DNA from 3 places in the Oerskovia sp. 140933 genome. Region 3 is predicted to be linked to each of the others. Evidence: riboswitches for the same ligand, from Rfam matches in the RefSeq annotation. Region 3 holds a riboswitch; each other region holds the start of a gene.
What was found. Region 3 has a riboswitch for S-adenosylmethionine ahead of NHG27_RS13835 (hypothetical protein). Riboswitches for the same ligand answer to the same signal wherever they lie in the genome.

Region 1 (9,366 bases), on a different contig from region 3:
ACCGTGTTCCTGTTCCAGTTCGTCGCGATCTGGAACAACTTCATGCTGCCGTACATCATGCTGGGCGACGACAAGCTGTTCCCGCTGACGGTGGGCCTGTCGGGCCTGCTCAACCAGGGGGCGTCGCAGCCCGCGCTGTACACCCTCGTGATCACGGGAGCGCTGCTGTCGATCGTCCCGCTCGTGGCCCTGTTCCTCCTCCTGCAGCGCTACTGGCAGGTCGACCTGGCCGCCGGCGCGGTCAAGGCCTGAGGATGTCCCTAGACTCACGTCTCGTGGAGCAACCCGGTGAAGACGCCGCCCCCGACCACGTCCCGGGCGCCGAGCCGCAGCCTGCCCGCGAGAGGCGAGCGACGGCGTCGGGCAGCGGGGCGAAGGCGAGCGGCGGCGCGAAGCGGCGACCCACGATCCGTGACGTCGCCGAGGTCGCGGGCGTCTCGCGCGGGACCGTGTCACGCGTGATCAACGGCGGCCACTGGGTCTCCCCCGACGCGCTCGCGGCCGTCAACGAGGCGATCCGGACCACGGGGTACGCCGCGAACCAGCACGCGCGCAGCCTCGTGACGGGACGGTCGAACTCGATCGCTTTCCTGCTCACCGAGCCGCAGCACCTGCTCTTCGAGGACCCCAACTTCTCGATCCTGCTGCGCGGCGCGGCCGAGGAGCTCGCGAAGCGCGAGATGCCGCTGCTGCTCATGGTCGCGGGCACCCCCGAGGAGCGCCGGCGCATCGGCGGGTACGTCGCGGCGGGCCACGTCGACGGCGTCCTGCTCATCAGCTCCCACCAGGGCAACCCCATGCTGGCGGAGCTCCTCAAGCAGAAGGTCCCGACCGTCGCCTGCGGTGTGCCGCTCGGGTACGAGGGGCGCGTCGGGTACGTCGCGGCCGACGACCGGGCCGGGGCGCGCATCATGACGCAGCACCTGCTCGACTCGGGGCGCACCCGCATCGCGACGATCACCGGTCCGCTCGACACCCCGGGCGGGACGCTGCGCCTCGACGGGTACCGCGACGCGCTGGGGGACCGGTTCGACGAGACGCTCGTCGCGCACGGGGACTACTCGCGCGAGCGGGGGCGGCTCGCGATGGCCGAGCTGCTCGAACGCCGGCCCGACCTCGACGCCGTGTTCGTCGCGTCCGACCTCATGGCCGCGGGGGCGCTCGTCGCGCTCCAGGCCGCAGGGCGCAGCGTCCCGGAGGACGTGGCCGTGGGCGGGTTCGACGACTCGGGGGTCGCCGCCTCGCTCCACCCCGCGCTCACGACCATGCGGCAGCCGTTCGAGCGCATCAGCGCCGAGATGGTGCGGCTGCTGCTCGAGGTCGTCGAGGGGCAGGAGCCCGCGGCGATCACCCTGCCCACGTCGCTCGTGGTGCGGGACTCGGCCTAGCCCGACCCGTGCACACGGGCCGCGGCCGGTGCCGTGTCCACCGGTGAGCCCGCGCGGGTCGTCGCCGCCCGGCGTGCGGCGGCAGGTCGGCTTGATCCGGTCCGGACGGCCCGCGCCGCGCGGCGGCCCGAGCGGCGCCCGACGGCGGAGGGCGAGCTCCGCCGTCGGGCCGCGGACTCAGCAGGTCAGGTTGTCGCCCGTCGTGGTCCCCAGGACGTCGGCGTACCGGCGGAACAGCTCCACGCGGTGGGCGACCTGGCGCGGGTTCCCGCCGTCGCACTCGAGCGGGCCGTTGATCGCGCGGATCGTCTCGCGGAAGCCGTGCTCCCCGACGATCGCCTCGTGGCACGTCATGGTGCCCTCGCCCGGCTGCGTGTTCCAGTACCAGAGCGCCGTCTTCCACGCCACGGTCGGGTCCGTCTCGACGAGGAACGGGTTGTTCAGCAGGTCGATGCCCAGGGCGTCACCCGCCGCCTTGTAGTTGAAGTTCCAGGAGAGCTGGATCGGGCCCTTGCCGTAGTACGCGTCCTGGCCCGCGGGGCACCCGTACGGCTGCGACGGGTCGCAGTAGTGCGAGTACACGGTCGTGTCGAGCTCGCTCACGTGCAGCAGCCCCGTGCTCTCGTGGCTCACGTTCGCGAGGAACGCCGCGGCCTCGCGGGCCGCGATCTCCTGGCCGCCCGACGTCGCGAACTCCGGGTACGCCTCCGTGGCCGCGACCAGGCCCTCGTACGTGTAGAACGGGTTGCGGTCCGGGAACATCTCCTCGAACTGCGCCTCGGTCACCACGAAGCCCGTCGTGATGCCGCTCGTCGAACCTGTCTCAGCCATGAGCCACCCTCTCGTCACTGTCCTGGACGGAACGCTCCCGACGACTCGTCGGCGACTCGTCGGGCAGTCCGTCGGCGTTCACGCGCCACCCTAGGGGACGAGCGACGGCTCCTCGGTATCGGTGTGCAGAGCGCTTCGAGGGGCGTCCTCCGAGGTCGACCGGGACGGGTCCTCGACGTCGGGACGACTCCCCGGACCGGCCGCGTCCGTCGGCGGGACGATCTCCGCGGACGCCCCTCCGCCCGTCCGCTCGTACGTGAGACCGGCCAGCAGGGCCGCGACCCACCCGGTCGCGAGCGGCCACACGAGGCTCGCCTGCGCCGCGGGCAGGACGAGGTCCACCGTGGCCGGATGCAGGCCGCTCGGTGCGTACGTCGCGAACGACCGCGCCGTCCCGGCGAGCACGGCCGCGACCACGGTCGCGTGCCAGACGGCGAGCGTCGACGTCCACCGGCCCGCACCCGGCGGCAGCCGACGGGTCGCGAGCCACGCACCGCCCGCGACCACCAGCCCGACGACCACGGCCAGGACGACCTCCGTCACCTGGACCGCCTGCGCCTGCGGGGCGAACCGGAAGATCATGGCCCCGGGCGCGATCTCCCCGACGAGGTCGATCGGGCCGCGGGCGCTGCGGTGCCACACCAACCACGACCCGGCAGCCCCCACCGCGACCCACACGACCGTCGCCGTGAGGCCCGCGACGAGCACCGCCGGGTAGGCGCGCGCCCGCAGCGGCTTGCGCGACCTGCGCGTCGCAGGGAGGTCGGGAGCGGACGAGCGGTTCGTCACCGCGAGAGTGCCGACCAGGGACAGCGCCACGACCCAGCCGTTGACCAGACCCCACCACCCGCCGTCGAACGAGGACGCCAGCAGGTGGAACGCCGGATTCATGGGCGCAGGGAAGGCGATGTCCGCGACCGTGTCCGCGACCGACCCCACCACGCCACCGACGACCACCCCCGACCATGCCGCGAGGAAGACCGCCCAGCCGCCGCTCCGCCGAGGAAGACGCCGCGTCGCGAGGTATGCGACCGCCATGACGACCAGCCCGGCGAGCAGGGCCGCGAGGATCGTCTGCCCGGTGATCGCGGCCCCGCCGGGCAACGTGCCGTTCGGGTGGGGGACCAGGGCCCGGACCAGCGAGGCGTCGACCCTGTCGGTGAGGTTCGTGTGCGCCCAGTCGCTCAGGACCGCCGTCCCGACCCACACGATCGACGTGACGAGCCCGGCCACGAGCACGGCGGGCTCCCTGCGTGACGTCATCGGCATGCCCGCGAGGGTAGCCGGTCAGAACCAGCCGAAGCGAGCGGCCGTCCTGACGGCCTCGGCCCTGCTGGTCGCTCCCAGCTTCGCCTGTGCGGACACCAGGTAGTTGCGCACCGTCCCCACGGCCAGGTGCGCGCGCTGCGCGATGACCGAGCTCGGCAGGTCGAACGACGCGAGCCGGAGCACGTCGAGCTCCCGTGGGCTCAGAGGGCACGCGGGCGCCGTCAACGCGTCCGCGGCCAGGCCCGGGTCGACGTACCGGCCGCCGTCGTGCACGAGCCGGACGACCCCCGCCAACGTGGTCCCGGACGCCCCCTTCGTCACGAAGCCCTGGGCGCCCGCCTCCAGGGCGCGGCGCAGGTGAGGCGGGCGGCCACGGCCCGTGAGGATCACGGTCCGGCACGCGGGCACCGCTGCCGTGACCTCGCCGGCGACCGCGATGCCGTCGAGCCCCGGCATGTCGAGGTCGACGAGCGCGACGTCCGGGCGGTGCTCGCGCGCGAGCCGGACCGCGTCGTGACCGTCCGCGGCCAGCGCGACCACCTCGAGATCGTCCTCGAGGGTCAGCAGCGCCGCCAGGGCGGTCCGGACGAGCTCCTCGTCGTCGGCGAGCAGCACACGGATCACGGAGGACCTCCGGTCGTCGACGGCGCGGGAAGCCCCGGGACCCGCGCCCGCAGCACGAACTCGTCGCCGTCGCGGTCGACCGACAGGGCGCCGCCCGCCTCCGCGAGGCGGTCCGCGACCCCTGCGAGCCCGGAGCTGAACGGGTCGACGGGTGCCCCGCGCACGCCGTCGTTGCGCACCGCGAGGGTCACGGTCCCGTCCCCGACGCCGACCTCGACGCGGCACCACGTGGCCTCGCTGTGGCGCAGGACGTTGGTCGCGGCCTCCCGCAGGACGGGCACCAGGGTCGTGGCGGCCCCCGGGGGGACGAGCGTCAGGTCGCCGTCGACCGTGCAGCGCACGTCCGCGGACCCGAGCACCGTGCGGACGGCGTCGAGCTGGGCGACCAGGTCGATCGAGCGGTACCCGTGCACGGCCTCGCGCACCTCGCCGAGCGCCGAGCTCGCGATCTGCCGGATCTGCTCGGCCTCGGTGCGCACCTGGGGGTCGCCGGGCTCGAGGCGGGCGACGAGCTCGGCCTTGAGCGCGATCACCGTGAGGTCGTGGCCCAGGAGGTCGTGCACGTCGCGCGCGAAGCGCAGCCGCTCCTCGCTCGCGGCGAGCTGGGCGCGGGCCTCCCGGGCGGCGCCCGCGTCGACCAGCAGGCTCCACAGCCACACGGGGGACCAGTTGACGGCCGCGACCGATGCGCCGATCAGCCCCGTGATGACGACCGCGGGCCACACCGCACCGCCCGTGACCCACGCCGTGGCCGCGCTGACCGCGGTGCACCCGAGCCCGACCACGACCGCCGTCCGCGCCCGCACGAGCAAGGGCGAGACCCCGACGACCGTGGCCCCGATCCACGCCCAGGTGTCCCAGACGCCCGCCGCGACAGGGGCCACGAGTCCGAGCGAGGCCACGGTCGTCACGGCGGACGCGACGAGCCACCGCCTCCGCGCCCTCTCGCCGAGCCAGGGAGTCACGGCGGACCGCACGGCTCCCGCGGTCGTCACGCTGAAGGCGAGGATGCCGACCGCACCGAGCACGACCCACACGGGGCGCGTCTCGCGGGTCAGACCGATCCCGGGCATCAACAGGCTCGTCCACAGCGTCGTCGCGAGCCACACGAGGACGAGCAGCCGCGCTCGCGCGAGGCGCCGGTCGCGGGGGTCGAGCGGGCGAGACCTGGGATGGTCCATGCCAGCGATCGTAGGCCGGGGCCGCGCACGGTGTCCTGGTGCGTTCCGCACGGATCCTGATGACACCGCACCCCTGACGCCGGTGCGCCCACCGGCCGGACGGTGGTGCCATGAACACGACACCTCTCCTGGACCCGGCGGTCGCCGCCGGGGACCGTTCACCGCACCGTCGTCCGTCGAGGCGCCTCGTCGCCCACCTCGCCCAGATGCTCGTCGCCATGCTCCTGGGCATGTTCCTGCTCGTCCCGGTCTGGGAGGCAGCCCTGAGGTCACTCGGCTGGGAGGCCGCTGGTACCGGGGCCGAGGGCACGGCCCTCGCCATGGCGACGACCATGAGCATCGGGATGGGCCTGTGGATGGTCCACCAGGGGCACCGTCTGCGCGACGTGGGCGAGATGTGCCTGGCGATGTACCTGTCGCTCGCGCTGGCCCTGGTCCCGTACTGGGCCGGCGTGGTCTCGGCGGACACCGCGCTCGTCGTGGGGCACGTCCTCATGCTGCCCGCGATGGTCGCCGTGATGCTGGCCCGGCGCACGCACCACGAGGGGACGACGGCGCGGGCCGTGCCCGTCTCCGGGGCACGCAAGGTGCTCGACGCCGTCGCGCACCGCTGGCCCACTCTCCTCGGGCTCGGCCTGACGTTCGACAGCTGGATCAGCCCGGGCATCCCCTCGCCGTGGCTCCTCGTGTTCCTGGGGGCGGAGTACCTCGTGATCGGCACCCTGCGCCGCCAGTTCCGCCGGGACCGGGTCCTGGCCCTGCACGTGGTCGGGTTCGTGGTCTACGCCGGGCTCGCGGTCCTCGCGGCCACCCTGCCGCCCGACGCCGCCGCGTACGTCGTCGCGGCCGGCTGGCTCCTGCACGTGGGATGGGACGCCGCGCTGCACCGTGCGAACCGGATCGTGTGGCGCTGGTACGCCGAGACCTGCGTGGTCATCGACCTCGTCCTCGGGCTCACGGTCCTCCTCGTCGTGCGCTGACCGCCCGACGGCGGAGCGCACCTTCTCCTGGAAGGTGCGCTCCGCCGTCGGGCAGGGGAGGTGCAGGGACTCAGCAGGTGAGGTTGGAGCCCGTCGTCGTCCCCAGGATCTGCGCGAAGCGCTGGAACGCCGCGATGCGGCTCTGGACCTGCGCCGGGTTGCCGCCGTTGCACTCCATCGAGCCGTTGATCGAACGGATCGACTCACCGAAGCCCGAGCCGCCCACGATCGCCTGGTGACCGGACATGGTGCCCGCCCCCGACTGCGTGTTCCAGAACCACAAGCCCGTCTTCCAGGACACGGCCGCGTCCGTCTCGACCAGGTACGGGTTCCGCAGCAGGTCGATGCCCAGGGCGTCGCCCGCGGCCTTGTAGTTGTAGTTCCACGAGAGCTGGATGGGGCCCTTGCCGTAGTACGCCGACTGGCCCGCGGGGCACCCGTACGACTGCGACGCGTCGCAGTAGTGCGGGTAGTTCGCCGTGTTGATCTCCTTGATGTAGACCAGGCCGCCCGTCTCGTGGTTCACGTTCGCGAGGAACGCCGCCGCCTCACGCTTGGCGACCTCGGAGCCGCCCGTCGTGGCGAACTGCGGGTACGCGCTGAGCGCCGCGACCAGGCCCTGGTACGTGTAGAACGAGTTCCGGTTGGGGAACATCTGGTTGAACTGGGCCTCGCTCACCACGAAGCCGGACTGGTTGCCGCCGCCGGTGCTGCCGCCCGTGGTGCCGCCGGTCGTTCCACCCGTGGTGCCGCCCGTCGAGCCACAGGCGCCCTGGGTGCGCCAGACGCCCCACTGGCCCGTGGTGCCGGGCGCCTCGCCCTGCGTCCACCAGCCCGCCTTCCAGTTCTGGTTGTCCTTCGAGACCACCGCGCCACCCGTGTAGACCGCGGACGCGGACCACGCCGGAGCACACACCTCGGCGGCCGCCGCGCGGGGAGCCGGACCGGCGACCGACCACGCGAGGGCCGTCGTCAGGAGAAGAGCAAGAAGGGCCAGCACCGTCGCTGGCCGTCGGATCGTTCGTGCCGTGAGCATGCACGTGCCTCTCGTCGATTTCAGGGGGACGTCTGCGAGCCTGTGGGGAGCGACGGGAGATGGTCAATGCACGTAGGGGGTACTACGTAGGCGCGGTGGGCTGTGCGGGGCGGGGCCCGAGCGGAAGGGGCGATGTGCCGATCCTGCTCGACGCCACTTCTCGCGGCGGGGGCGTGCAACTACTGCGACTGGGCAACCGCCGGGTGGCTGATCGCGGGTCATGGCAGCGAGATCTGTCCGTTGTCGCGGAGCGTGCAGTTCGGGCTGTCGCACAGGCGGACCGGACGACCCGCCCTCCACGTTCGGTGCCGGGCGCCGACCAGTTTGCGCCTCCTGCGTACTTTCAGGTACAAATGTCCTAGGTCCAGAGTGACCGGCGATACGCCCTCCGCGTGCCGGTCCGGCAACCGCGCTCTCTGCGCACGGTGCCCCAGGAGGAAGACCCGCCCGCAGCCGACCGGCAGCGGGAAGCGCAGGGTCATCGACCCGCCCGGACTCCGGTGCTGGTCGATCACCTTCCTCGGCGAAGGAAGCAGCATGACCGAACAGCTCGACAACTCGTCCCCCCTCCCCGACCGGGAGAACACCCAGCCCGCCCCTGCGACCCAGGCCACCGTCCGGCGGGTCTTCCCGGAGGACGAGTGCGAGGCGATCGTCGGAGACGACGCATTCCCCGTCCGGTGCCTCCGGCACCCCGTCGTGCAGACCCCTTTCGACAGGGCTGAAGGCTGCCTCGTGGTCCCCTCGGTGCTCTGCGTCGTGTGCAGGCGCAACGTCCGCCAACTCCGGCGAGGGGTCACGACCGGCTTCACTGCGCCGTGCACCACCTGCCACGAGGTCTTCGCGATGCTCGAGCGGGCGGCCGCCGACATGCCCGGGGCCCTCGACCGCGTCCTGCGCCACATCCCGACGAACACCACCGTCGTCACCACACCGCAGTCCGCGCCGAGGTGGCACGGGATGTTCACCGAGGTGGTGGCACGAGGGGCTCGGCCGTTCCAGCTCGACACGGGCTCGATCGGTCGCATCGATCCCGTCGGTCAGTCCGTGCACCCTGCCGTCCAGCGCGACGGCCTCGCGCCGCTCGAGCCCCAGGCCGTGTACGTCCGGCTCGCCGAGTGGACAGCCCTCGTGCCCCGGGACCTGCGCTCGGTCTCCGACCGCCTCCGGGCAGGGATCGAGGTCCAGCCCGGCAGGGTCGAAGCCGTCGTCGTCCGTGAGAAGCCCGCCGCCTGGTTCGACGAGCTCGTCGCGGTCGCGCTCATCCACGAAGCCACCCGAACGGGTGAAAAGCCATGACCAGGGCGACCGATACGCCCCCGGCGCGTGACGGCGTCGGGCAGGTCCGGTACACCAGAGCCATGCCGCCCCGCACCTACCCGACCGAGCCCGCCTACCCTCCCGACGGGGGCGCGGAGCGTGCCGTTCACGAAGCCCTTCTGGCGCAGCTACCCGATGACGCCGCGGTCTTCCACGGCCTGCGGCTGCAGGAGGACGAGCAAGAGTACGAGATCGACCTGCTCGTCGCCTGGCCCGGGTTCGGGCTCGCCGCGATCGAGGTCAAGGGTGGGCACATCGAACGGCGTGACGGCGCGTGGAGCCAAGGGAGCGGGGACCAGCGGCGCCGCATCGACCCGGTCGGGCAAGCGCAAGGAGCCCGGCACGCCCTCCAGTCGCTGCTGCGCCGCCGCGGTCTCCTCGCCGCCGACGCCCGTGCCTCGCACCTCGTCGCGTTCCCCCACCAGTACGTCGCATCCACCTGGGAGACGCTCGACCTGCCCCGCGACATGATCATCGACCGGGGCGACGTCGAACGCGGGCACGGGACCGCCGAACGCGTGCGCAACGCGATCACCCGCCACGGCCAAGGCCACGCCGCGCTCACCCACGCCGACCTCGACGACCTGGTCACGGCGCTCGCCGGTGGGTTCCCCAGCCAGGCCGAGCACCTCGCCGCCGCAGCCGCACACGAGGACCGGCTCGAGCAGATGACCCGCGACCAGGGCCGCATCCTCGACTACCTGCGCAAGGCACGGCGCCTGCGCGTCGTCGGCGGC
Region 2 (9,366 bases), on a different contig from region 3:
GAGGTCAAGTCGGACGCCCTCGGGGCGCGGCGGTGGCGGGCGGACCCGCCGGGCGCGATCCCTGGGCACGTGGCCCTCCCCCGAGCACATCATGACCGCGCAGGTCCTGCACGTCCTTCTCAGGAACGGGCGTGTCCGCGGCTGCCGAACCCGAGGTTGGTCAGGGTTGCCCGTCGTGCTGCCTGACCAACCTCGGGTTCGGCAGCCGGCGGGGACGCGACGCTCAGCTCGCGCGCTGCTGCCCGCTCATCGCGTGGATCGAGTCCATGACCTGGTCGGTGAGCTCGCGCCGCGCCTGGGCGGGCTTGCCGGACGTGATCTGACGCGCCGGATCGATGGGCGCGCCGAACTCGACCGTCACGCGGTGGATCCGCGGGAGGCGCGACCCGACGGGCTGGACCTTGTCCGTGCCCTTGATCGCGACGGGCACGATCGGGGCGTGCCCCGCGAGCGCGAGCCACGCGACGCCGGTGTGCCCCTTGTGGAGCCTGCCGTCGCGCGAGCGCGTCCCCTCGGGGTAGATCCCGAACGCACCTCCGCGGTTGAGCACCTCGAGAGCGTCCTCGAGCGAGCGCTGCCCGGCACGCGGGTCGTCGCGCTGCACGGGGATGTGGCCGAGGGTCGTGAAGAACCAGCGGGACACGCGGCCCTTGAGCCCGGTGCCGGTGAAGTACTCGGCCTTGGCGAGGAACGTGACGTGCCGGGGCGCGACGATGGGGATGAGGAGCGAGTCGACGAACGACAGGTGGTTGCTCGCGAGGATCACGGGTCCCCGGCGGGGGATGTTGTTGAGCCCGGTCACGCGTGGCCTCAGCAGAGTGAAGGCCAGGAGCGACAGGATCAGCTTCAGCACCCGGTACGTCATCCGTACATTGTGCACCGACGTGCAGCGGGGCCCGACGGCGCGCTCCCACCCCGGGCGGTCGCCGGGCGGACGGGGCCCGGGGTGCCGGGGAGAACACGCGGTCGTGCACGGATGTTCACGGCACATGGTTCGTTGCGCAGTCCAGGCGACGCGGGCGGACGAACCATGAGACCCGCGATGCTCTCGCGCGAGACGTCGGGTGCGGGAAGGGCAGGGTCTGATATCCATCCATCATGGACAGACGACCCCTCTCACAGGTCCGGGCCGACGCCGTGGCCTCCCTGGTGCGCCTGGTGACGGCACCGGACGACGCGAGCGACGGCACCTTCCTGCGCCGTGAGGTGGCCGCCCGCATGATCGAGGCGCGCGCGCACTTCATCACCAAGGACGGTCGCCCGGACTGGTCCGGCCGCACGTACGCCTACCGGGAGTTCACACGCGAGGTCTTCAGCGACGCCGGGATCTCGCGCGAGGACGCGCCGACGATCCAGGCGGCGATCCGCTACCACTCCGGGAACCTCGTCCGGAAGGTCGTGCCCGAGGAGGACCTGGCCTCGGCAGGCTTCACCCTCCAGGAGTCGCCGCGCGAGCGCTCCGCGACCCGTCGCGCCGAGCGCTCGGAGGCCACCCGCCTCGTCGAGTCGGGCGGTCCCCTGGAGGGTGACGACCTTGCCCGCGCGGTGCTCCTCGCCGCCTCGGTGCTCGCCCGCGCCTCCCGCGGGTCCGTCCTCGGGCTCCCCGCCGTCTCCCGTCAGGACGTCGAGGAGAACCTGCGGTCGCTGTCGTCCCGGGCGGCGCACCTCGCCGGAGCCGACGGCTGAGCGGACGCCCCTGCAGCCGCGCCGGACCCCTCAGCCGAACCCCCTGAGCTTGCCCGGCATCGCGCTGAAGATCCTGCCGTCGACCGACCTGAGCGTCCACGTATCGACCGGGATCTTCGTGGACCACCGCGTGCTGCCGTCGGCCAGGTCGATCGAGAACCACCGGGCGTCCTCGGCCCGCTCGCTGCCCAGGACGACCGTCAGCGCCCCGCGTCCGGCGAACGCCACGGGGCTGCCGCTGGCCACCGAGCCGTCGCTTTCCGGGGCCTTCCACGTCCAGACCTCCTCGCCCGTCATGCTGTCGACGGCCACGGCCCCGGGATACGTCGCGACGACGGTCAGGTCCTGGGTCGTGAGGAGGATCTGGTTGGTGTACCGGGAGAAGGTCCACAGCTCGCGCCCCTCCTCGTCGAGGGCCACGAATCCCGAGCCGTTCTGGGAGTACAGGAGCGGCGGGGCGGTGCCGTCCGTCGCGTCCGGCTCGAGGAAGGAGCCCTCGGCGGACCACACCGGCGTCCCGTCCGCCTCGAGAAGCTCGGTGGCACCACCGTTCCAGGGCGTGAGTGCCAGCCGCCCGTCCCGGAGCGGCTGGACGAAGCCCTCCTCGTCGTCCCAGGGCAGGGTCTCGCCCTCGAGCGTGAGCGTGGCGCTGACCTCGCACCCGCCGATCGAGATGATGCCGCCCGCGTCGTAGAAGTGGAGAAGGCCCGGGTACCGGGTGGTCGTCCCGTCCTCCTGCTGGATCTCGCAGGCCTCGGCCTGGTCGGTCGCCCCGTCGTGCGGGATGGTCCGGGTCCACCGGACCTCTCCCGTCCCGGCGTCCTCGACCGTGATGACGACGTCGCGACCGTCCCGGGCCCCCCGGACCAGGTCGCCGTCGTCCAGCACCCCGGAGAGGCCGCGCGCGGGGTCCAGGTCGCGGCGGGCCAGCACCTCGCCGTCGAGCCCGACCACGGCGACCATCGTCGAGGAGTCGCCGGGAAAGAGCTCTGCGGCCCCCCCTCCGCCCAGACAGGTGACCTTCGTGCGGGCGGCGATCGTGGCCGCGGAGGCGTCGTCCGCCTGGCAATGGAAACCTGCCAGCGACTCGAGCCGCCAGACCTCCTCGCCCGTGGCCTGGTCGTGGGCCACGAGGGCGTCGTCCTGCGACACGAGGACACGGTTCCCGGCGAACACCGGCCAGGCCTCCCCGCCGTCCACGCCCCAGACCTCGCGGGGCGGCTGCGTCAGTCCGACGACCCCGCCGTGCGCGGTGCGCAGCTCCGCGTCCGCCTGGCGGGCGCGGGCCATGTCCAGCGCGGTGAGCCCACCGAGGACGAGGACGAGCGCCCCGGCCACGCCGGTGACGACCAGGCGCCGACGGCGCCGCGCCAGAGGGTCGGTCGGGACCGGGACGACGCCGTCCTCACCGCCGCTCGTGCCGGCACCATCGGTCGCGGCGGCACCATCGGTCGCGGCGGCACCGTCGGTCGCGGCGGCACCGTCGGTCGCGGCGGGAGCGAGGTTATCGGGCGGGGTGTCGGCCGGGCCCGAGGGCGCGCCTGGACGCGGGGGTCGCGGCGCGAACGGGTCGTCGACGTCGTCCAGCTCGTCGACCGCCTCGAAGGCGAGCTGGCGGGGTTGCTCTCGTCGTCGAAAGGGCACGCCCGGAGCCTAGCGGCCCGGGCGTGCCCTGTGGCGGGTGCGCTCAGCGTGCGGCGACCGACACGAGGTAGTCGTCGGCGTCGTCGTCCCAGCGCAGGTCGATCGCGCCCGCGGTCTGCGCGGCCTTGCAGAACTGGAGGAAGCTGCGGTAGCCGAGCGCCTTCTCGCTGAAGTCGGGGCGCTTCTTGCGGAGCTGGTTCTTGAGCCCGGACAGCGGCACCGAGCCGCCCTGGTCGCCCACGACCGTGCGCAGCAGCGCGAAGTCGTCGCCCGCGTGCCCGCGCTCCGGGAGGGAGACCTCGGGGTCGCCCGTCGCGGGGCCCGCGCTGAGCTGCACGACGCCGCGCTCCTCGAGGTAGCGCAGGAACTCGCCGAAGTTGCGGAAGCCGTAGTCGGCCTCGCTGAAGGTGGGGTCCTTGCGCAGCAGCGTGCGCTTGAGCGTCGAGGCGACGACGGCCCCGCTCGACGAGCTCGACAGGTCCGCGAGGGTCTGCGCGACGAGGACCGCGAGGTCCTCGTCCTCGTTGGTCGAGGAGGCCCCGTGCCCGACGGCGGACCCGAGCTCGGCCTCGACGTCCAGCGGGACCGGGGTCGGCTCGGTCTCCGCCTGTACCGCCTCTGCAGGCGACGCGGGCGACGCGGGCGGCGTCGCGGCCTCGGGGGCGGGCGCGGTCGCAGCCTTGCCCGACGAGCCCGACGAGCGGCCGGACGACTTGCGGGTCGTGCTGCGGTTCGAGCTGTTCGAGGAGCGCTTGCGCTCGACGGGCTCGTCAGGGATCTCGACGCCCTCGAGGCGGTCGTAGAAGAGGAACTCGTCGCACGCGGGGGGAAGCAGCTTCGAGGTCGAGTTCTCGACGCCGATCCCGATCACGCGCTTGTTGAGCTCGCGCAGCTTGTGCACGAGGGGTGAGAAGTCGCTGTCCCCCGTACACATGACGAAGGTGGAGATGTACTCACGCTCGAAGGCCATCTCGATCGCGTCGACGACCATCTTGATGTCGGCGGCGTTCTTGCGCGAGGCCCCCATGCGCTGGGGCATCTCGATGAGCTCGACCTGGTGGCGGGTCAGGGAGCGGCGGTCCTCGTCGAAGTACGACCAGTCGGCGTAGGCGCGGCGGACGACCACCCGGCCGCGCGCGGCGAGCGCGTCGGCGATCGGCTTGAAGTCGAAGGTCATCCCGCCCAGGTGGTCGCGCGCGCCCAGCGCGAGGTTGTCGTAGTCGAGGAAGACGGCCAGACGTTCTTCGGTGTCCATATCCGCCAGGGTATGGCCCGCGCAGGCCGAATGCCCATCCGCCGCGGCGGCCAGCGCGTCAAGGTCCCCTGCGGCCGGAGCGTCGGCACGACGCGGCCACGCCGACCGACGACGTGCGCCCGTCCGGGGGCGCCCGACAGGCGTACGTTGGGAGAGCACCCGCAGGACCGACGAAGCGCCTTGCAGACGGGGACGAGACCGCCAAACGGGTCGATTTCCCGCTCCCAGACCCTTCTGTCTCACGATCCGAGCAGAATCTGGCTCAGATCATGGATTCCCCCTACGATCGTCAACACCATCCAGAGCGGTCGAGAGTCCTGGCTCGTTGACACCGCAGCAACCCCCCAACGGAAGCCTCCCGCGGGTACGGGTGCTACAGCCAGGTTCGATGGAGCGATTCATGACCGAGGCATCTTCCTGCGCCACCCCGCACACCGGGGTACTGCGCACCGCACCCTGCACGAGCCGTGCGGCCACCGCTGCAGCCACCGTCCGAGCGCCCCTGGCGGCCGCACGATGAGCATCGTCGACCTGGGGCACTTCGGGCACGAGGCGCCGCGACCCACGGTGTCGTTCGAGCTCATGCCCCCGCGCCGTCCCGACGCCGCGCCCAAGTTCTGGGAGACCGCGCGCCGGCTCGTCGCGACGTCGCCCGACTTCGTGTCCGTCACGTACGGCGCGGCCGGCACGGACCGCGAGACCTCGCGCCGCGTCATCAGCCAGCTCCTGCACGGCACGCCCGTGCTGCCCATCGCGCACCTGACCTGCGTGGGCGCGTCGCGCGAGGACGTCGAGGACGTCATCACCGACTTCCTCGAAGCGGGCGTGCGCAGCTTCCTCGCACTGCGGGGGGACCCTCCGCGCGACCAGCCCGACTGGCGCCCCGGCGAGGACGGCGTGCGGTCGAGCGCCGAGCTCGTGGCCCTGCTGCGCGAGGTCGAGGCCGCTCGCTGCGCCGCGAGCCCGAGCATCGCCCTGCGCGGCGCGGCGCGCCCCCTGACCATCGCGGTCGCGACGTTCCCCGACGGCAACCTCGCTGCGGGCACGAGCCGGACGCAGGAGGTGCGCCGCCTGTGGCAGAAGCAGCAGGCGGGCGCGGACTTCGCGATCACGCAGCTCTTCTACGAGGCCTCGTCGTACATCGACTTCGTCGCCGAGGCGCGCGCCGCCGGGGTGACCATCCCCATCCTCGCGGGCCTCCTGCCCATGACGGACCCGGCCCGCCTCGCGCGCGTCGAGGAGCTCACGGGCGTCCCCGCACCGCGCCGGATCGTCGAGGCCCTCGAGGCCGAGGCCGACCCGGCCGCGCGCCACGCCCTGGGCATCCGGCACTCGGTCGCGCTCGCGCGCCAGGTCCTCGCGGCCGGCGCGCCCGGCCTCCACATCTACACCTTCAACAAGCACCAAGCCGCTCTAGACCTGCTCGAGGGAGTCGACCTCGGCGGTGGGGTAGCGGGAGACGCCGGCGGCGTCTCGTCCCGCACCCCCGACCTGGCCAGCGGGCCGTGGGTCTCCGGCACTCCCCTTCCCTCCGCCGAGCCTGCCCTGGGCAGCTCCTCGGTCTGACCAGTTCAGAGGTATTCACCCATGAGTGCACCCACCTTCCCGTCCGGTTCCGTCCTCGGCTACCCCCGCATCGGCCCGCGCCGCGAGCTCAAGAAGGCCGTCGAGTCCTTCTGGGCCGGCCGGATCACGGCCGACGAGCTCGAGGCCACGGCCTCGGCGCTGCGCGTCGCCGCCGCGAAGCGCCTCGTCGACCTGGGCCTCGACGCCACGTCGGGCGCCGTGCCCGGCTCGTTCTCCTACTACGACCAGGTGCTCGACGTCGTCGCTCTCCTCGGTGCCGTCCCGTCGCGTTTCGCGTCGCTCACCGACGAGAAGGGCGCGCTGGACCTCGCGGGCTACTTCACGGTCGCGCGCGGCGCCGGTGAGGACGCCCCGCTCGAGATGACCAAGTGGTTCGACACGAACTACCACTACCTGGTCCCCGAGATCGGCCCCGAGACCCCCGTCCGTCTCGCCGACGACCGCGTCGTGCGCCAGTTCGTCGAGGCCAGGGACGCGGGTGTCGTGACGCGGCCCGTCGTCGTCGGGCCCGTGACGTTCCTCGCGCTGTCGAAGGCCTCGGACGACGCGCCCGCGGGCTACTCGCCGCTCTCCCGCCTCGCGGACGTCCTGCCCGTGTACGTCGAGCTGCTGCGCGCCCTGGCCGCGGCGGGCGCACCGTGGGTGCAGCTCGACGAGCCCGCGCTCGTGTCCGACTCGGTCGACGTGCCGGCTGCCGAGGTCCACGCCGCGGTCACCGAGGCGTACCGGGTGCTCGCTTCCGAGCTCGCGGTGGGCACCGAGCGCCCCGCGATCCTCGTGGGGGCGCCGTTCGGCGGGCTCGTCGGCCCCGGGGAGGACGGCCTCGCGCTCCTGGCCGCGACCGACGTGGAGGCGATCTCGCTCGACCTCGTCAAGGGCGCCGTCCCGGCGGGCCCCGTCGCGGGCCTGGCGGACAAGACGGTCGTCGCGGGCGTGATCGACGGCCACAACGTCTGGCGTGCGGACCTCGCCGCGAAGCTCGACGTCCTCGACGCGGTGCACGCCCTGGGCGCCGGTGCCGTCACGGTCGGTACCTCGACCTCGCTCCTGCACGTCCCGCACGACGTCGAGGACGAGGACTGGACGAACGGCTCGATCGACGTTCGTCTGCGTGACTGGCTCGCGTTCGCCGACCAGAAGGTCGCGGAGGTCGCGGTCCTCGCCCGCGCCCTGACCGAGGGCCGCGACGCCGTCGGCGCCGAGATCGAGGCGGCCCGCGCGGTCGTCGCGAGCCGCACCGAGGCGAGCGGCGTCGTCGTGCCCGCGGTGCGCGAGCGCGCTGCGGCCCTGACCGAGGGCGACTTCTCGCGCGGCGAGTACGCCGAGCGCGCGGCCGCCCAGCAGGCCAAGCTGAACCTCCCGCTGCTGCCGACCACGACCATCGGGTCGTTCCCGCAGACCCCGGAGATCCGCCGGGCGCGCGCGCTCAACGTCAAGGGCGAGCTGTCCGACGCGGACTACACGGCCGCGATGCAGGACGAGATCCGCCGAGTCGTCGAGCTCCAGGAGCAGATCGGCCTGGACGTCCTGGTGCACGGCGAGCCCGAGCGCAACGACATGGTCCAGTACTTCGCGGAGAACCTCGACGGGTTCGCGGTCACGGCGAACGGCTGGGTCCAGTCGTACGGCTCGCGCTGCGTGCGCCCGCCGATCCTGTGGGGCGACGTCACGCGTCCGGCCCCCATCACGGTCGACTGGTCGACGTTCACGGCCTCGCTCACCGAGAAGCCCGTCAAGGGCATGCTGACCGGCCCGGTCACGATCCTCGCGTGGTCCTTCGTGCGCGACGACCAGCCGCTCGGCGACACCGCCAACCAGGTGGGCCTGGCGCTGCGCGACGAGATCGCGGACCTGGAGGCGGCCGGGATCGGCATCATCCAGGTCGACGAGCCCGCGCTGCGCGAGCTCCTGCCGCTGCGCAGGGCCGACCAGGCCGCGTACCTCGACTGGTCGGTCGGCTCGTTCCGTCTCGCGACCGCGGGCGTCGAGGCGCAGACGCAGATCCACACGCACCTGTGCTACTCGGAGTTCGGGGAGGTCATCGGCGCGATCGACGGCCTCGACGCCGACGTGACGTCGGTCGAGGCCGCGCGCTCGCGCATGGAGATCGTGCCCGAGCTGTCCGAGGCCGGCTACGCGCGCGGCATCGGCCCGGGCGTGTACGACATCCACTCCCCGCGCGTCCCGTCGACCGCGGAGGTCACCGACCTGCTCGAGCTCGCCGTGAAGTCGATCGACCCGCGCCTCGTGTGGGTCAACCCCGACTGCGGCCTCAAGACGCGCCGCTACGAGGAGACCGTGGCCTCGCTCGAGAACCTCGTCGCCGCGACGAACGCTGTGCGCGCCCAGCTCGCCTGACGCTCGGGACGCCGGACGGACGAGGGGCCCAGCACCACGTGGTGCTGGGCCCCTCTCTGCGTGCGACGGCGACGAGGCCTGCGGGCGTCAGCGGTCCCGGCCGGCCATCGGCACGAAGCAGCCGAGCGTGACCATCCCGAGGCCCGCCGAGAAGATCAGCGCGTGGTTCGACTCGACCGTGAAGGCCCACCCGAAGGCGACCATCCCGCCCACGAACAGGATGAACGCCACGAGGAAGCGGGCGACGGCCCCGGCTCGCTCGGTGGCCTCGTTGCGCTGCGTCGTCTGGCTGCTCATGCTTCTTCGCTCCGTACTGGTCGTGTCGTTCGGTGGGTCACGCGGTGGTCCCGCGTGCCGCGGGAGAGGTCTGCCCGACGACGGCGCGCACGCGAGGCGTCAGGCCGTCAGTCCAGGTAGTGCTCCACCGTACCGGCATCCCGGATCGTCGCGGCATCCGGGTCGCTCCCGAACTCCCGTGCGGCGTCGCGCTGACGCAGCAGGTCCCAGCACTGGTCGAGCTCGGTCTCGATCGCGCGGAGCCGGGTGTGCTCCTCCGACTCCCCGATCTTCCCGTCGGCGAGCTGTTCGCGCAGCCTGCGCTCCTCCGCCACCAGGTCGCCGATGTACTGCCGGATGCCTCGGTCCTCAGCCATCCCTCCACGGTACGACCGGGGCCCCGGGCACGCCCGGCGGGCACCCGCGATGCCACCCGCTGCGGCCTCTCGCAACCGGAACCACGCGAAAAGTGACGTGTCCGACGTTCGGTGCCTTTCGGCGTGCGAGCCCCCAGGCGCGGTGCCAAGGTGATGACTCACCGGCCACAAGGCACATACGGG
Region 3 (9,366 bases):
GGTCAGGCCGTCGACGGTGAGGGCCCAGAAGTTGCGGCCCAGGGCCGCGAGGTCGAATCCGATGAGAGGGTCAGCGGCGAGGACGCCGTGGACGAGCATCGACATGGTGCTCCTTGAAGCCGGTGGGAGGGCGGTCGGCCGGCCGTGGTGCCCCCGCCCCACCGGGGGACGCAAGGGACCACGACCCGCTCGGCGCCTGCCGTCAGAGCACGCCGCCCCCGGCCCGGTCGCTCTCGGCCGGGAAGGGGGCGGCGCTCCGGATCAGCAGGCGCCGACCGGCTACTCGACCTCGTAGATCCAGATCAGGGCCGACGAGAGCTCGCCCGTGTCGTCCCACTTGTAGGTGCGGGCGAGGCCCTCACCGTCGTAGTTCGTCACGTAGTCGAGCATCCCGGCGCGGTCCGTGACCCCGGACGCGATGCCCGTGAGCATGATCGTCGCGAGGTCGTAGCCCTCGGTCGAGTAGACGCCCGGGGCCTGGCCGTTGAGGGCCTCGTACGCTGCGGCGAACTCGTCGGGAGCCGGGCCGCACGGGCAGGACAGGATCGCGCCCTTGGACGCCGCGCCCGCCTGGGTCACGAACTGCGGGTCGTTGGTGCCGTCCGCGGACACGAACGGGATCTCGACACCCGCGTCACGCAGCTGCTGCGCGAACGGCGCGGCCTCGGCGTAGTAGCCGGCGTAGAAGACCGCGTCGGCGTCCGAGCTCGAGATGATCTGCGTGGCCGCCGCGAAGTCCTTGTCCCCGACCTTGACCTCGGCCGAGCACGAGTCGTCCGCCGCGTCGCCGAGGCCCGCGGTGATCTCCGTGGCGAGGCCGACGCCGTAGTCCGAGTTGTCCTGGACGACGCAGACCTTGTCGTAACCGAGCGTGTCCACCATGTACTTGGCGACCGCCGGGCCCTGGACCGCGTCGTTCGCGAGACCGCGGAAGAACGTCTTCCAGCCGTTCTTGGTGATGTCCGGGTTGGTGGCCGACGCCGACAGCGACGGGAGGCCCGCCTGGCTGAAGACGTCGCCCGTCGCGGAGGTCTCGCCCGAGAACGCCGGGCCGAGGAGCGCGAGCACGCTCGCGTCGCCGACGATCTGCGGCGCGACCTGGGTCGCCTTCTGCGGGTCGCCCTCGGTGTCGAACTCCTTGATGGTGATCTGGCAGCCCGCGTTGGCGGCGTTGAACTCGTCCACGGCGACCTTGGCGCCGTAGAGGATGTTCTGGCCGAGCGCCGCGTTGGGCCCGGTCAGTGCGCCGGCCATGGCGATCGAGGTGCCTTCGGCGCACTCCGCCGTTCCGTCACCGGCCGGGTCGACGGGATCACCCGAGGTCTCGACAGGGACCTCCGCGCCGTCGATGTCGATCTGGACGGAAGGCACGATCGCGAGATCGGCCGACCCTGACTCGCTCGACGACTCTGTCGAACCTCCGTTGTCCCCCTGAGACTGGGTACCGCATGCGGTGATGGCGAGGGTGGCGGCCAGCGCGAGAGCCAGCCCACCCGTCGTTCGACGTGCTGTGCGTTGCATTCCGAACCTCCGTGCGCCCAGATCGCACCTGGGTGCTCAGAGACCTCGCACCCGCGGTGGATCACCTGAATATTCAGCACTGAATAACGTGCTGAACGATGGCACAGGTCGGACGAGCGCGAAACCCCAGATGCACAATTGCAACCAGGGACCCACACCCGGCGATCCGGACAGTGCGCCCTCGTGCTCCCCGGGCGCGGGTCCGGCGACCCGTGTGCCTGGAACGTATGCGGACGCGGTTACGCGAGACTCCGTCCCGCGTTACGGCGTCGTCACGGGAACGTCTCGATCCGGCACCGCGTCGGCGGGCGGGGTCGGGTCGAGCGCTCCCAGGTCGATGTCGGGGACGTCGAAGGTCGGGATGTCGACGGGCGGCGGGTCGAACGTCGAGACGTCGACGCCCGGTGGGACGTGGACGTCCGCGCAGGGCCCCGACGCCGCACCGCCGCAGGAGGCCGGGTCGTCGTCCGGTCCGTCGGCAGGCCGGACGTACCTGCCGTGGGCGTCGTACGCGTTGGCCCCGACGGGTACCTGCACGAGGCCGACCACCCCGGACAGGAGCACGAGCACGGCCGAGGCCACGAGCGCCACCCGGGACAGCCCGCCCGGGGCCGAGGCGGTGGCGACCGACCCGGTGCGCAGCATCCGTTCGATCGCCCACCACGCCGCCACGGACGGGGACAGGAACATCGTCGCGCCCAGGAGCGCAGCCGCGAGCGCGTCGGTCCGCCCGGTCGCGGGGAACCGACCGACGACGACGACGGCGACGAGGACGACGACGACGAACCTGGCCAGGACGGCCCGGCGCACGTGACGCCGTGCGTGCTCGAGCTGGTCGGCCCCCGCAGCGGAGTCCGGGTAGAGCCCCTGGGCCCGCCCGACCAGGTACAGGGAAGGCGTCAGGATCGTGCGTCCCGCACCGGCCAGCAGCACGGAGACGGCCGCCAGGACCACCAGGTACCGGGCGGACACCGCGTCCTGCACCACGAAGAGCCCCACGACGGCGGCGAGCACCCCCACGAGACCGGCCACCGTGAGCGCGAAGGCCGCACGGGTCGGCCGTCCTCCCGCGCGGAACGATCGCTCCAGGTAGGGCCGGGAGGTTCTCCTCAGGCCGCGCTGCGCGCGCACCGAGCCCACGACGAGCAGGACCATGAGCACGACGGCGCACGACGGCGCGAACCCGATGCCGCGGTCGCTCATGACCGCGCCGACGAGGACCAGGGCGAGCGTGCCGACCCGGACCGCGACCCGCCCGAACCCCTCCATCTGCTGCCAGACCTGGTGGTGGAGCAGGAGCCCGGCCTCGGCGTGCATCGGGTTGTCCGCGAGGACGCCGTCGAGGGAAGCGGTCCCGTCGGGCGTGAGCCGCGCCAGGGCCACGAGCAGGTCGGCGTCCTCCGGCGCGAGCTCCAGTCCCCGCAGGACCAGGCCACGCGCCTCGTCCTGGCTGCCGAGCCGGTTCCGGATCATGGCGGCGTCGTACAGGACCCGGGGGTCCTCGGGCGAGAGCTCGAGCGACCGACCCGACGCCGCCCGCGCCCGCGCCTTGTCCGCTGCTCGCGGGCGACCCGCGAGCAGCACGTACGCGTGCTGGCCGTGCGCGGCCGCGTCGTCCGGGTCCAGCGCGAGGCATCGCTCGACCGCGGACCGGGCGCCTCGTGCGTCGCCCAGGTCGAGCAGCGCGACCGAGGCCAGCAGGTGGGCGACCGCGAGGTCGGGAGCGACGGCCACCACGGCCTGCGCGTACCTCAGGGCCTCGTCGGTGCGGCGCAGCCCCAGGCAGAGCGACGCGGCCGACAGGAGCAGGCGGGCGTCGTCGGGCTCCTCGCGGAGCGTCGCCACGACCAGTGCGAGCGCGTCCTCGCCCCGCCCGACCTCGTCGAGCAGCTCGACGCGTCCGAGGACGGTCCGGACGAGCTCCGACGCGTCCGCGAGCGTCACAGCATCCGCCGGGCCCGCAGGTAGGCCGCGAGCTCGTCGTATCTCCCGTCGGCGTTCGCGAACGTCACGACGTTGCGCGCGGACTGCAGCCACGCGGTCGTCGAGGGTCGCACCTCGCGGAGGGTCGCCAGGACGTCGGCCATGGAGATCGGCCGCACCTGGCCGCTCTCGATCGAGGCCATCATGGCCTTCTCCGCCGCCGACGAGCACAGGTGCTCGAGGTCGGCGCCGGAGAACCCGTCGGTCCGCGCGACGATCACGTCCAGGTCGATCCCCGCGACGGGCCGCCCCTTGAGGTGGTGCCGCAGGATCGCGTACCGGGCGGGCTCGTCGGGCGGCAGGACCAGGACCACTCGGTCGAAGCGCCCGGGCCGCAGGAGCGCGGTGTCGACGTCCCAGGGATGGTTCGTCGCCCCCAGGACGAACAGGCCGTCGTTGTCCGACCCGATCCCGTCCATCTCCTGGAGCAGCTGGTTGACGACGGTCCGCATGCCCGAGGAGCTCGAGTACCCGGCCCGCTTGCCACCGATCGCGTCGACCTCGTCGAGGAAGAGGACGGCGGGCGCGAGGCGGCGCGCGCGCTGGAACAGGTCGTGCAGGTTGTGCTCGCTCTCGCCGATGTACTTGTCGAGGATGTCCGCGAGCGTGACGGTGAGGAACCGGGCGCCGAGCTCCCCGGCCACCGCGCGGGCCATGAACGTCTTGCCCGTCCCGGGCGGTCCGTACAGGAGGAGCCCACCGCGCATCGACTTGCCGAACGCGCGCGCGATCTCCTGGTTGCGCATCGGTTCGAGGAAGGCCTCGTGGATGCGCTTCTTGACCTGGTCGAGGCCCCCGACGTCGGCGAGCGTGACGGTCTCGCGCGACACGTCGAGCAGCCCGTTGGCGTCCGAGGGGTCGTCGTCGACGCCCGTCCGGAGGAACGGGGCGGGGAGCGCGACCCCGACCTCCTGCTCCATCCGGTCCCAGTCGACCGACGGGGCCGGGGCGCTCCCGACCTCGGCCGCGGCGGGCACAGAAGGCGGCGCGGGGTGGTCCGCCCCGGGCGCGGCCGGCGGCGCCACCGGCCCGGGAACGCCCGACGGCGCCGCTCCCGCCTCCTCGGAACGCGTCGGCACGCCGTCGCTCCCGTCCGCGAGCGAGGTCGCGGCGCGCGTCACGAGGTCGAGCGCGTCCGTGCTCGTCGGGTCGAGCCGCAGGGCCGCGCTCGCCTGCTCGAGCGCCTGCGCGGGCTGCTCGGCCTGGAGGAGGAGCCGCGCGAACTGCACGCGCAGGACCGCGTTCTCGGGGGCGGCGCTCACGGCCACGGTCATCGCGTCCAGGATGTGGCGCATCGTTGGGCTCCTTGGGTCGGCACGCCCCCGGCGCAGCGCCGGGGCGGGGCACAGTCTGCCGTGCCGGCCCGCGGGGGGTCGAGGTGGCCCCCCTGTGGCCCGTCGTGGGGACGCGCGCCGGTCCGTCGGACCGCGGGCGGACGGCCTTCCCGCGGTCGGGAGAGGCCGCCGTCTCAGGAGGGGCCGCCGTCTCAGGAGGGGTACGGCCTCAGGAGGGGTACGGCCTCAGGAGGGGTACTGCGAGAACGCGGCCGTCGCGGGGTCGGAGCCGAGCCGGACGTCGGAGTCGAGGCCGTCGATCGCCGCGACCTCGCCGGCGGTCAGCTCGAAGCCGAACAGGTCGATGTTCGTCGCGATGCGCCTGGGGTCGACCGACTTGGGGATCACGATCCGGTCGTGCTGCAGGTGCCAGCGCAGGACGACCTGGGCGGGCGTGACGCCGTGCGTCTCGGCGATCGAGGTGACCGCGGGGGCGTCGAGGTCGGTGCCGCGCCCGAGGGGTGAGTACGCCTCGACCGCGATGCCCGCGGCCCGGGTCGCGTCCTGCGTCGCGCGCTGCTGGTAGGTCGGGTGGACCTCGATCTGGTTCACGGCGGGCACGACGTCGGTCTCTGCCAGGAGCCGCGCGAGGTGGTCGGGCAGGAAGTTGGAGACGCCGATCGCGCGGGCGGCGCCGTCGGCGTACAGCTTCTCGAAGGCTCGCCAGGTCTCGACGTAGAGGCCCCTGCTGGGGACGGGCCAGTGGACGAGGTAGAGGTCGACGACCTCGACGTCGAGCGCCTCGCGCGAGTCCTCGAACGCCTGCAGCGCGGACTCGAAGCCCTGGTCGCCGTTGCGGAGCTTGGTCGTCACGAAGATCTCGCGGCGGTGCAGCCCGGTCGCGCGCAGCGCGGCCCCGACACCGGCCTCGTTGTAGTAGCCGGCTGCGGTGTCGATGTGCCGGTACCCGGCCTCGAGGGCCAGCTCGACGGTGCGCTGCGTGGCGTCCTCGGGGACCTTGAAGACACCGAGCCCGACCTGCGGGACGGCGACACCGTTGTTCAGGAGGACGTCGGGGACCTGCGTGGGAGACACCATCCTCCAGTTCTACCGGGCGCCCGCGGGGGCTTCCACCCGACGCGGCAGGGCTCGCCGGGGCACGACCGGCCGTGCCCGGACCGGTGGTCGCCGTGCCCGCGGGGCGCCGGATGCGCGATGCTGTGACCAGTGTCCTCTCCTGGCGCAACGGGTCGTCGACCCTGCGTGCCGTGAGCCGGCGCCTCGCAGAACCGTCCCCGACGGCGGGTCGGGCCTCTCGCAGGCGTCGGACCTGGGGTGATCCCCCGGTTCGACGGCGTGCTCACCTCGGTGGCGGACGCTCGGCGGGGCGTCGCGGACGCCACGCGGGGTCCGGGTCCGGTGCTCGTGCCGGTGCCCGTTTTGCAGGCCCCTGACCCTGTTGGGCGACACGCGTGCTTGACTCGTTACCTCCCAGGGCTAGCACAGTCGCACTTCCCCCTGTACCGTAGCCGGTGAGATTGCAGTGCCTCGCTTGTCCTTGCGCAACGGCCCCATGCCACCGCGAACCTTGTTACCCAAGAGTTGACGACGAACACCGTGATGTTCGGCTCCAGATCATGGAGCTGTTTGAAACTCTAGAAGGAGATCCCCATGGCATTGGGAACCGTGAAGTGGTTCAACGGCGAAAAGGGCTACGGCTTCATCGCACCTGAGGACGGCAGCGCCGACGTGTTCGCGCACTACTCCGCCATCCAGACGCAGGGCTTCCGCTCGCTCGAGGAGAACCAGCGCGTCGAGTTCGACGTGACGCAGGGCCCCAAGGGCCCGCAGGCGGAGAACATCCGCCCGCTCTGATCTCACTCGCCTCCGGGCGAACCTGATCATTGATCGAGTGCCCCCGACCGGTTCGCCGGTCGGGGGCACTCGTGCGTCCAGGACCAGGAGCCCCCGTGCTCGGTCCGTGACGCCGTGGTAGAACTGAGAACGGTCCAGAGGACCAGCGAACCGCCCTCCGGCGTGCTGGTCCGGCAACCGCGTGATCGCGCACGGTGCTCCCGGAGGAAGACCCGCCCCCGCGTCCGTGGGGGAAGAGCGAGGCCCGACGCCGCAGCGCACCTCCTCGTGCCCCTCACCCGGGGCTGTCCCGGGCGAGGTCTCCGCACGCGGGGGAGCTCCGCCGTCGGGCACGGAGAGAAGGAGCACCATGGCCGAGCGCGTCGTGGACCGTGAGGCAGCCTCCGCTGCCGCCTGCCCCCCGTCCGTCGTGTGCCGCCAGTTCGGCCCCGGGCACCTCCTGCACGCCCTCCACGGCCGCATGCTCCGCAACCGGCCCTGGGGCTGGCGCGACGGGGTCGTGCTCGCGGTGCGGTCGGTCGACGCCGGTGCCGAGGTCGTCGTGGAGTACACGACCGGCGAGGGGGCGTGCCGGGTGTGGCACCACACCGCGCTCGACCTCGCTGCCGGGCAGGGCGTGCGCGTGCACGAGCAGTACCACGCGCTCGAGGTCGGCTTCAGCACGCTCAACGTCCGGCTGCTCGGCGGGGTGGGCCACGTGCCGGAACCCGCCCCGCGCTGAGCGCGTGGTCCCGCCCTGGCTCGCCGGGCGGGTCGCGGCCGGATCGCGCCCTCGACGGAACGCACGGGCCAGGCACCGCGTTGAACCCGTGTGGGCACCCGCCCGCGCCCGGTTCGACCAAAGGACACGCTCATGGGATTCCTCGACCGCCTCCTCGGCCGCGCCCCGCAGGACGACGGGATGCCGCGCCGCCACGCGACCTACGACGGCCACGAGTCCCCCGCGTACGGCACACCACCCCTCGCACCCACCGGGCCTGCGCGCAGCGAGGACGACGTCGCGATCGACCGCTACCGGTACCTGCTGCGCACCGCTCCCCCGGAGGCCGTCGAGCAGGCGCACGCCGAGGCGTTCGAGAGGCTGACCCCCGAGCAGCGCCGGCGCGTCCTGACCGACCTCGGCCAGCAGGTGCCGCCCGCGGAGCGTGCGACCTCCGACGACCCGCAGTCGCTCGCCCGCATGGCGACCCGCGCCGAGATGCGCAACCCCGGGACCCTCGAGCGGTCGTTCGGGGGTCGGCAGGGCGCGCCGGGCATGGGCTCGATGATCGGCTCGAGCATGCTCGGCACCATCGCGGGCGTCGTGATCGGCTCGGCGGTCGCGAACATGATGTTCGGGCCGATGTTCGGCGACCCGACGGCGGACTTCGCGGGCGACGGCGGCACCTCTGGCGCCGGCGACCCGGGCGCGACCGAGGGTGACCCCGGGGCGACCGAGGCCGGGGCCGAGACGGCGGGCGGCGAGCCCGGCTTCACCGAGGCCGGAGGCGCGGGCGACCTGGGTGGGGGCTTCGGGGACTTCGGCGGCGGCGACCTCGGCGGCTTCGGAGACTTCTGAGGCCCTGGCTCGCCCGGTCCTTGCCGGGGGGGGTGGCCGACGGTCCACCGGACCGACGCGTTGCCCTGCCGCGCGCCACGGTCGACACTGGTGCCCTGCCGCGCGCCGCTCGTGACCGCGACCTCGGAGGATCCGATGAACGACCCGTCCAGCCGCCTCGCGCCGAGCGGCACCACCGCCGTCCCTCGGTCGGTCGCCCGCTGGGCGGCCCACACGCCGTACTCCTCACCCGGGGAGCATGCCCGGCTCCTGCGGGCGGTGCCCACCGACCCGGACGCCCTGGGGCAGGTGGCACGCAACGTGATCGCGCACTATCGCGCGGAGGCCGCCATGATGCCGGCCGAGCGTGCCACGGACGTCGACAGCCGGTGGCTCGCGACGATCCTCGACCTCGACCACTCCCGGCACGGGACCGCGCTCACCGAGCCTCGTGCGGTCTGCGACCGGGTGGGAGGCTGCTGCCGGGACCACGCGCTGCTCGCGGTCGGGGTGCTGCGCGAGCACGGCATCCCGGCCAGGACCCGTGTGGGGTTCGCGGCGTACTTCACGCCCGGCTTCCACCACGACCACGTCGTCGTCGAGCACTGGGCAGACGGCCGCTGGGTGCGCTGGGACCCCGAGCTCACCGCTGGTGACCCGGCCTTCTCGTTCGACCCGCTCGACCTCCCGCTCGAGAAGGGGGTGACCGGCGAGGACCTGACACTGCCCTTCGTGCCCGCGGCCACCGCGTGGCTCGCGCTCCGTGCGGGGCTGGCGGACGCGGACCTGTTCGGGCTCGACCCCGGGCTGCCGGTCCGCGGCGACTGGTTCGTCCACGACTACGTCCTGTTCGAGCTGGCCCACCGTCAGGGGGACGAGCTGCTGCTGTGGGACACGTGGGGGGCGATGAGCACGGACGACACGCTCGAAGGCGCCGACCTCACGCTGGTCGACGAGATCGCGACCCTGCTCGCCCGTGCCGACCAGGGCGACCGGGAGGCGGAGGACGAGCTCACCGCGCGCTATGCCGCCGACGACCGCCTGCATCCGGGGCCTCGGGTGCGCACCCTCTCCCTCACGGGACCCAGCAGGTGGACCGACCTCACCAGCCGCCCCCTCGAGACCGATCGCCTGAGTGCGGAGTAGTTGTCGCCAGACGGCCCATGCGACGACAGC

Region 1: another riboswitch for S-adenosylmethionine. It lies ahead of NHG27_RS08595 (hypothetical protein); the one in region 3 lies ahead of NHG27_RS13835 (hypothetical protein).
Region 2: another riboswitch for S-adenosylmethionine. It lies ahead of NHG27_RS15990 (methylenetetrahydrofolate reductase); the one in region 3 lies ahead of NHG27_RS13835 (hypothetical protein).

The regions. Positions count from the first base shown of each region.
Region 1 is NZ_JAMXIO010000012.1:69,659-79,024, reverse strand. It holds gene NHG27_RS08635 (carbohydrate ABC transporter permease) at 1-252, shown strand, start outside; gene NHG27_RS08630 (LacI family DNA-binding transcriptional regulator) at 408-1,388, shown strand; gene NHG27_RS08625 (chitinase) at 1,566-2,219, opposite strand; gene NHG27_RS08620 (hypothetical protein) at 2,310-3,488, opposite strand; gene NHG27_RS08615 (response regulator transcription factor) at 3,507-4,112, opposite strand; gene NHG27_RS08610 (sensor histidine kinase) at 4,109-5,293, opposite strand; gene NHG27_RS08605 (hypothetical protein) at 5,404-6,273, shown strand; gene NHG27_RS08600 (glycoside hydrolase family 19 protein) at 6,344-7,309, opposite strand; SAM riboswitch class IV at 7,671-7,788, shown strand; gene NHG27_RS08595 (hypothetical protein) at 7,847-8,608, shown strand; gene NHG27_RS08590 (nuclease-related domain-containing DEAD/DEAH box helicase) at 8,671-9,366, shown strand, end outside.
Region 2 is NZ_JAMXIO010000036.1:9,869-19,234, reverse strand. It holds gene NHG27_RS16010 (lysophospholipid acyltransferase family protein) at 224-865, opposite strand; gene NHG27_RS16005 (hypothetical protein) at 1,099-1,686, shown strand; gene NHG27_RS16000 (outer membrane protein assembly factor BamB family protein) at 1,717-3,330, opposite strand; gene NHG27_RS15995 (NYN domain-containing protein) at 3,374-4,585, opposite strand; SAM riboswitch class I at 4,878-4,980, shown strand; gene NHG27_RS15990 (methylenetetrahydrofolate reductase) at 5,102-6,151, shown strand; gene metE (5-methyltetrahydropteroyltriglutamate--homocysteine S-methyltransferase) at 6,173-8,530, shown strand; gene NHG27_RS15980 (hypothetical protein) at 8,618-8,827, opposite strand; gene NHG27_RS15975 (DUF2630 family protein) at 8,935-9,183, opposite strand.
Region 3 is NZ_JAMXIO010000026.1:53,116-62,481, reverse strand. It holds gene NHG27_RS13865 (branched-chain amino acid ABC transporter permease) at 1-105, opposite strand, end outside; gene NHG27_RS13860 (branched-chain amino acid ABC transporter substrate-binding protein) at 280-1,371, opposite strand; gene NHG27_RS13855 (CHAT domain-containing protein) at 1,783-3,465, opposite strand; gene NHG27_RS13850 (AAA family ATPase) at 3,462-4,799, opposite strand; gene NHG27_RS13845 (aldo/keto reductase) at 5,025-5,876, opposite strand; gene NHG27_RS13840 (cold-shock protein) at 6,450-6,653, shown strand; SAM riboswitch class IV at 6,785-6,897, shown strand; gene NHG27_RS13835 (hypothetical protein) at 7,003-7,374, shown strand; gene NHG27_RS13830 (hypothetical protein) at 7,507-8,211, shown strand; gene NHG27_RS13825 (transglutaminase-like domain-containing protein) at 8,347-9,336, shown strand.